Linked DNA regions of Sinorhizobium fredii NGR234. The protein of the gene in region 2 interacts with the protein of the main gene of each other region in a pairwise test. Links are inferred from orthologs where the notes say so. Each region holds a gene or a part of one and is shown on either strand. Other genes may lie near its edges. The genes, in order: NGR_RS15825 and NGR_RS26770.

Region 1 (3,308 bases), 2.3 Mb from region 2 along the record:
CTTGAAGACGCCAATGCGTTCTGGTCCGCCGATCCGGAAGGCTATTGGGTTGCGACCGAAGAGGAAAACCTGGCGGCAGCCATCTCCCTTGTGCGCTACGGCAGCCAGTATGCCTTTCTCGGCCTTTATATCGCCGATCCGGCCTTTCGGGGCAGGGGTATCGGCTTTGCTCTCTGGAAGCAGGCCATCGCCAGCGCGGACGGCCGTGTCATCGGCCTCGACGGGGTGGTGGCCCAGCAGGACAACTATCGAAAGTCGGGCTTTGTCTGGTCGCACGCGAACGTCCGCTATGGCGCGGCCGTCGATGTGTCAGAGCCGCCGGGCACCCAGCTCGTCGACGCGGCCCCGGTGCACCTCGCGGCCCTGACCGATTATGACCGCCGCTTCAATCCGGCCCGCCGCGACGCCTTTCTGCACGAATGGACGAAGCAGTTGCCGACACGCCGAAGCGTCCTTCTCTTAAGGGACGGCGCGATCACCGGCTATGGGACGATTCGCGCCTGCCGCGAAGGCTTCAAGATCGGCCCGCTGTTTGCCGACAACGAGACAGGTGCCGACGTCATTTTCCGAAAGCTGGCGGCAGGCGCGACAGGGGCGCGGATCTATCTCGACATTCCCGAGCCGAATGCCTCGGCGCGGGCGCTTTGCGACCGCTACAACATGAAGCCGGTGTTCGAGACGGCGCGGATGTACAGGGGACTGGCGCCGGACCTGCCGCTTGCGCGGATTTACGGAATCACCACGTTCGAACTCGGCTGATTTCGCCGTGAACCATCCGCCGTCTCCTGAAGGAGACGCCGAAGCGCGCCTGCCAGCTAGCTCGCCATCGCATCTTCGTATTCGGCCGAGAGTTCGAGCCATCGCTCTTCGGCTTCAGCGAGCTTCGCGGCAGCGTCGGACCGTTCCTTTGCCCGTTGTGCTGCCTTCGCCGGCGCTTTTTCATAGAGAGCCGGATCGGCCAGTTCGGCATCGAGGGCCTGAATCAGTTTCTCCAGTTTTCCCGTCAAGGATTCGATCTCGTTGATCTTTTTCCGGAGCGGCGCCAGCGACGCGCGCCTGTCGGCATTGGCCTTGCGCTGGTCCGCCTTCGAGAGCGCCTCGTCCGAGCCGTTCGTCCTGGGCTTGTCGTCTTTGGCCTTGGGGCCGCCGACGATCACGCTTCGATAGTCTTCGAGGTCGCCATCGTAGCTCGTCACCGTTCCGTCCCGCACCAGCCATAGCCGGTCGGCGGTCGCTTCGATGAGGTGCCGATCATGCGAGATCAGGATGACGGCGCCGGAATAGTCGTTGAGGGCGGTGATCAGCGCGTTGCGGCTGTCGATGTCGAGATGGTTGGTCGGCTCGTCGAGGATCAGCAGGTTCGGTTGATCGAAAGCGGCGAGCCCCATCAAGAGCCGCGCCTTCTCGCCGCCGGAGAGGTCCTTTGCGGGGGTGTCCATCTTCTCCGTCGAGAGGCCCATCTGCGCGACGCGCGAGCGGACCTTCGCTTCCGGCGCATCCGGCATGCGCCGCCGCACGTGCTCCACGGCGCTCTGCGTCGGGATCAGATCGTCGAGCTGATGCTGGGCGAAGAAGCCGGTCTTCAGGCCTGGCGCGATCCGCGCTTCGCCGGCTTCGGCCCGGAGGCGTCCCGAAATGAATTTCGCGAAGGTCGACTTGCCGTTGCCGTTCGAGCCGAGCAGCGCGATGCGGTCGTCCGCGTCGATGCGCAGGTTGAGCCTCTTGAGGATCGGCTTGCCCGGCTCGTATCCGACCGCGCCGCCCTGGATGGCGACGATCGGCGAGGCCACCTGCTTCTCCGGATCGGGGAAGGAGAAGCCCTGGACGTGGTCCTCGATGACCGCCGCGACGGTGCCCATGCGTTCGAGCGCCTTGATGCGGCTTTGGGCCTGGCGGGCCTTCGTCGCCTTCGCCCTGAAGCGGTCGATGAAACTCTGCAGATGCTTGCGGGCCGCTTCGTTCTTGGCTTTCGCCTTCATCTGCAACTCGTCGGCTTCCGCCTTCTGCCGCTCGAACTGGTCATAGGAGCCGCGATAGAAAGTGAGCTTCTTCTGGTCCAGGTGAACGATCGCGTTGACGGCCGTGTTCAAGAGGTCGCGGTCGTGGCTGATGATGATGACCGTATGCGGATAGCGGCGGATGTAATCCTCCAGCCACAGGGTTCCTTCGAGATCGAGATAGTTGGTCGGTTCGTCGAGGAGCAGCAGATCCGGCTCGGAAAACAGCACGGCTGCAAGCGCAACGCGCATGCGCCAGCCGCCGGAGAAGGAGGAGGCTGGACGCTGCTGCGCCTCGTGATCGAAGCCGAGGCCGGCGAGAATGCTGGCCGCCCGCGCTTCCGCCGAGTGGGCGCTGATATCGGCAAGCCGCGTCTGGATGTCGGCGATACGGTGCGGGTCGGTGGCGGTTTCGGCTTCGGAGAGAAGGGCGGCGCGTTCCTTGTCGGCCTTCAGCACGATCTCGATAAGCGGCTCTTCGGTGCCCGGCGCCTCCTGGGCTACCTGGCCGATCCGCGCGTTCTTCGGCAGGGAGACGCTGCCGGCCTCGGCGGCGAGTTCGCCGGTGATGATCCGGAAGAGCGTCGATTTGCCGGCGCCGTTGCGCCCGACAAGGCCGGCCTTCGTGCCGGCCGGAAGCGTCACGGAAGCGCTATCGATGAGAAGACGGCCCGCGACGCGGGCAGAAAGGCCGGTGATCTGGATCATTGCGGCCTTTTGCCCGGACTCTTCAGCGAAGGCAAGGGTCGCAGGTGGAGCCTGCGGCTCCCCATAAGGCCGGAGCCGACGGTTTCAAGAGCTTATTGTTATCAATTCCTGGACGACGTGTTCCGATAATCAATACTTCCAAACCTCATCATGAGGCCCCACATCTATCGGCGAAGAGCGGCAGGAACTGCTCTTCCGATCATCCGGGTCGGATCGAATGCCATCGGCAAGGCCGCCGCGTTCGAAAAGACTGATCCGATCGCAGGTGGTCGCGACCAACCCATCGTTCAAGAGAACGACCTGATCAGGAGTGTTGAACATGAGAAATGCAGTCCACACCGCTCTCGCCGCCGCCCTTGTCGCCACTGCTGTTCTGGGTGGCGCCTCCGCTGCCTTTGCCGGCGGCAGCTATTACGAAGGCATCAGCGACAAGCCGCTGTTTACGGAACGCGCTCCGAAGGCCGGCGACGAGGCCGCGGTTCGCCGCGCGAACGGTTCCCTCGACCGTACCTCAACCGGATCCGTCTCCGACTACGCCGTTCAGCCGAAGCTGGTCCGCGGCGGAGAAGGTGAATATTACCAGGGCATTAGCCGCTAAAGCTG
Region 2 (3,813 bases):
GCCGAGCAGCGCGCCGAGGCCGACGGTCTCGCCCGCCTGCGCGACGATTTCGCTGAGCGTACCGGCGGCCGGCGCCGGCACTTCGATCGTCACCTTGTCGGTCTCGAGCTCGAGAAGCGGCTCGTCGGCCTTGATCGCATCGCCGACCTTCTTGAACCAGGTCCCGACGGTCGCTTCGCTGACGGACTCGCCGAGGGTAGGAACGCGGATTTCAGTTGCCATGATTTAAGTTCCGTTGATCAGATAGCTGTTTCTGTCGATTGGCAGGCGGCGAGGGGCTCGATCAGCCCCCCAGCGCGTCCTCGAGGAAGGCGTTGAGCTGCGCCATGTGCTTGGACATCAGCCCCGTTGCCGGCGAAGCGGCGGCCGGACGGCCGGTGTAGCGCACCCGCTGATACTTGGCGTCGATATGGGCGAGGACCCATTCGAGATAGGGGTCGATGAACGACCATGCGCCCATGTTCTTCGGCTCTTCCTGGCACCAGACCATCTCCGCATGGCGGAAGCGGCTGAGCTCGTTGATGAGCGCCTTGGCCGGGAACGGATAGAGCTGCTCGACGCGCAGCAGATAGATGTCGTCGATGCCGCGCTTCTCGCGCTCTTCGAGAAGGTCGTAATAGACCTTGCCCGTGCACAGCACGACGCGACGGATCTTCGAATCCTTCTGCAGCTTGATCGGGCCGTCCTTGATGACTTCCGCATCGTCCCACAACAGGCGGTGGAAGGAGCTCTCGCCGGCCATCTCGGAAAGGCTGGAGATCGCCCGCTTGTGGCGCAGCAGCGACTTCGGCGTCATCAGGATCAGCGGCTTGCGGAAGTCGCGCTTCACCTGGCGGCGCAGGATGTGGAAGTAGTTCGCCGGCGTCGTGACGTTGGCGACCTGCATGTTGTCTTCCGCGCAAAGCTGCAAGAAGCGCTCGAGGCGGGCCGAGGAATGCTCCGGTCCCTGGCCCTCATAGCCGTGCGGCAGCAGGCAGACGAGGCCCGACATGCGCAGCCACTTGCGTTCGCCCGACGAGATGAACTGGTCGAAGACCACCTGGGCGCCGTTGGCAAAGTCGCCGAACTGGGCTTCCCAGAGCGTCAGCGCATTCGGGCGAGCCAGCGAGTAGCCGTATTCGAAGCCGAGCACCGCCTCTTCCGAGAGCATCGAATTGATGACCTCGTAGCGCGCCTGGGTCGGCGACAGATTGGCGAGCGGGATGTAGCGCTCCTCGCTCTGCTGGTCGTAGAGGACCGAGTGGCGCTGCGAGAACGTGCCGCGCTCGCAATCCTGGCCCGACAGGCGGATCTTCGTGCCCTCGGTGACGAGGGTCCCGAAGGCGAGCGCTTCCGCCATCGCCCAGTCGATCCCCTCGCCGGTCTGGATCATGTTGGCGCGGTTTTCCATGAAGCGCTGGATGGTGCGATGCGCGCTGAAACCGCTCGGGATTTCAGAGAGCTTGCGGCCGATTTCCTTGAGCTGCTTCATCGGCACGGAAGTCCGGCCACGGCGCTGCTCGTCCTGATTGTCGGCGGTGCGCAGGCCCGACCATACACCGTCGAGCCAGTCAGCCTTGTTCGGCTTGTAGGACTGGCCGGCCTCGAATTCCTGCTCGAGATGGGCGCGCCAGTCGGCTTTCATCTTCTCCACATCGCCCTCGTTCATCAGACCTTCTGCGACGAGGCGTTGCGAATAGACCTGCACGACGGTCTTGTGGGCGCGGATGGCCTTGTACATCTTCGGCTGCGTGAACGCCGGTTCGTCGCCCTCGTTGTGACCGAAGCGGCGGTAGCAGAACATGTCTACGACGACCGGCTTGTGGAACTTCATCCGGAACTCGGTCGCGACCTTGGCCGCATAGACGACGGCTTCCGGGTCATCGCCGTTCACGTGGAAGATCGGCGCTTCGATCATCTTCGCCACGTCCGAAGGATAGGGCGAGGACCGGGAGAAGGCCGGGTTCGTGGTAAAGCCGATCTGGTTGTTGATGATGAAATGCACGGTACCGGCAACGCGGTGGCCACGCAGACCGGAGAGACCGAGGATTTCCGAGATGACGCCCTGGCCGGCGAAGGCCGCGTCGCCGTGCAGCAGAAGCGGCATGACCTTGACGCGTTCGCGCAGCGGAATGATGTCGCCCTCGAACACGGTCGCCATCTGGTCCTGCTTGGCCCGCGCCTTGCCCATGACGACCGGGTTGACGATCTCGAGATGCGAGGGGTTCGCCGTCAGCGACAGGTGCACCTTGTTGCCGTCGAATTCGCGGTCGGAGGAGGCGCCGAGGTGGTACTTGACGTCGCCCGAGCCTTCCACGTCGTCCGGCGCATAGGAGCCGCCCTTGAACTCGTGGAAGATGGCGCGGTGCGGCTTGGCCATGACCTGGGAGAGCACGTTGAGACGGCCGCGATGGGCCATGCCGAGAACGATCTCCTTGAGGCCGAGCTGGCCGCCGCGCTTGATGAGCTGCTCGAGCGCCGGAATGAGCGACTCGCCGCCGTCGAGGCCAAAGCGCTTGGTGCCCTTGTACTTGACGTCGATGAACTGCTCGAAGCCTTCCGCCTCGATCAGCTTCTGCAGGATTGCCCGCTTGCCCTCGGGGGTGAATTCGACGCCCTTGTCCGGTCCCTCGATCCGCTCCTGGATCCAGGCCTTCTCCTCCGGATTGGACATGTGCATGAATTCGACGCCCATCGTCGAGCAATAGGTCCGCTCGAGGATCTCGACCATCTCGCGCACGGTGCCGTATTGGAGCCCGAGCACGTTGTCGAGGAAGATCCTGCGGTCGTAATCCTTCTCTTCGAAGCCGTAGGTCTTCGGGGAAAGCTCGTCATAGTCCTCGACCGGATCGGCAAGGCCGAGCGGGTCGAGCTTGGCATGCAGGTGGCCGCGCATGCGATAGGCGCGGATCATCATGATGGCGCGGACGGAATCGCGCGTCGACTGATGAACCTCGGCCTCGCTGACCGGAACGCCGGTCGCGGCGGCCGCTTCCTCGGCCTTCGCCTTGACCTTCTTCTCGACGATCTTTTCGACCGTGCCCCAGTCTCCATCGAGCGCGGAGACGAGTTCGCCATTGGCGGCGATCGGCCAGTTCTTCTTCTTCCAGGAGGCCCCCTTGGCCGCCTTCACCACATCTTCGGGCCTGTCGGCAAGCGCCTTGAAGAAGGACTGCCATTCGGCCGAAACGGACGACGCATCCGCTTCATAGCGCGCATAGAGCTGCTCGATATAGGCGGCGTTGGCGCCGTCCAGAAACGAAGTGAGCTGGAATTGCTCGTTGGCCTCTTGCCTTGTCATGGTCTCTCGCGGACTCGGGTCCGCCTCCTGACTTTACGTTGGATGCCGGGTATCCCGGTCGTTCATGTTCGTTCGGCGCGCCGGCGCCTGCTGTTCCTACGGCACCGCGCAGCGAAAGGACGCGCCGGGGTCGCCGTGGCACCAAGTTGCCGCGCGTCCTGATCTTCAATCAGGAAACTCGCGGCAGGCAGGTTGTCCGGGCCGGATCGGCCGGCCCGGACAAATGGTTTGAGATCAGCCCTTGAGGACTTCGACCAGCGTCTTGCCGAGACGAGCCGGCGACGGCGACACGCGGATGCCTGCCTGCTCCATCGCAGCGATCTTGGATTCCGCATCGCCCTTGCCGCCGGAAACGACGGCGCCGGCGTGACCCATGGTGCGGCCCTTCGGCGCCGTACGGCCCGCGATGAAGCCGGCCATCGGCTTCTTGCGGCCCTTCTTGGCCTCGTCGATGAGGAACTGCGCCGCATCCTCTTCGGCCGAGCCGCCGATTTCGCCGATCATGATGATCGAGGTCGTGGCCTCGTCCGCCA

The links.
Region 1: the proteins of NGR_RS26770 (region 2) and NGR_RS15825 interact in binary tests that used the Escherichia coli proteins (3 or more experiments, as listed by UniProt). The link is inferred for Sinorhizobium fredii NGR234 from one-to-one orthologs.

Annotation. Positions count from the first base shown.
Region 1 is NC_012587.1:965,689-968,996, forward strand. The notes cover bases 261-3,256. They hold NGR_RS15825 (ABC-F family ATP-binding cassette domain-containing protein), read right to left. Parts: upstream 2,706-3,256; coding sequence 816-2,705; downstream 261-815. Other genes in these bases: NGR_RS15820 (GNAT family N-acetyltransferase), read left to right, coding at 261-759; NGR_RS15830 (hypothetical protein), read left to right, coding at 3,025-3,256. Also shown: more of NGR_RS15820, read left to right, coding at 1-260; more of NGR_RS15830, read left to right, coding at 3,257-3,303. UniProt on the Escherichia coli protein: Genetic data indicate it may be involved in ribosome assembly or function.
Region 2 is NC_012587.1:3,285,529-3,289,341, forward strand. What follows is about bases 84-3,584. They hold NGR_RS26770 (2-oxoglutarate dehydrogenase E1 component), read right to left. Parts: upstream 3,281-3,584; coding sequence 284-3,280; downstream 84-283. Other genes in these bases: odhB (2-oxoglutarate dehydrogenase complex dihydrolipoyllysine-residue succinyltransferase), read right to left, coding at 84-222; sucD (succinate--CoA ligase subunit alpha), read right to left, coding at 3,515-3,584. Also shown: more of odhB, read right to left, coding at 1-83; more of sucD, read right to left, coding at 3,585-3,813. UniProt on the Escherichia coli protein: E1 component of the 2-oxoglutarate dehydrogenase (OGDH) complex which catalyzes the decarboxylation of 2-oxoglutarate, the first step in the conversion of 2-oxoglutarate to succinyl-CoA and CO(2).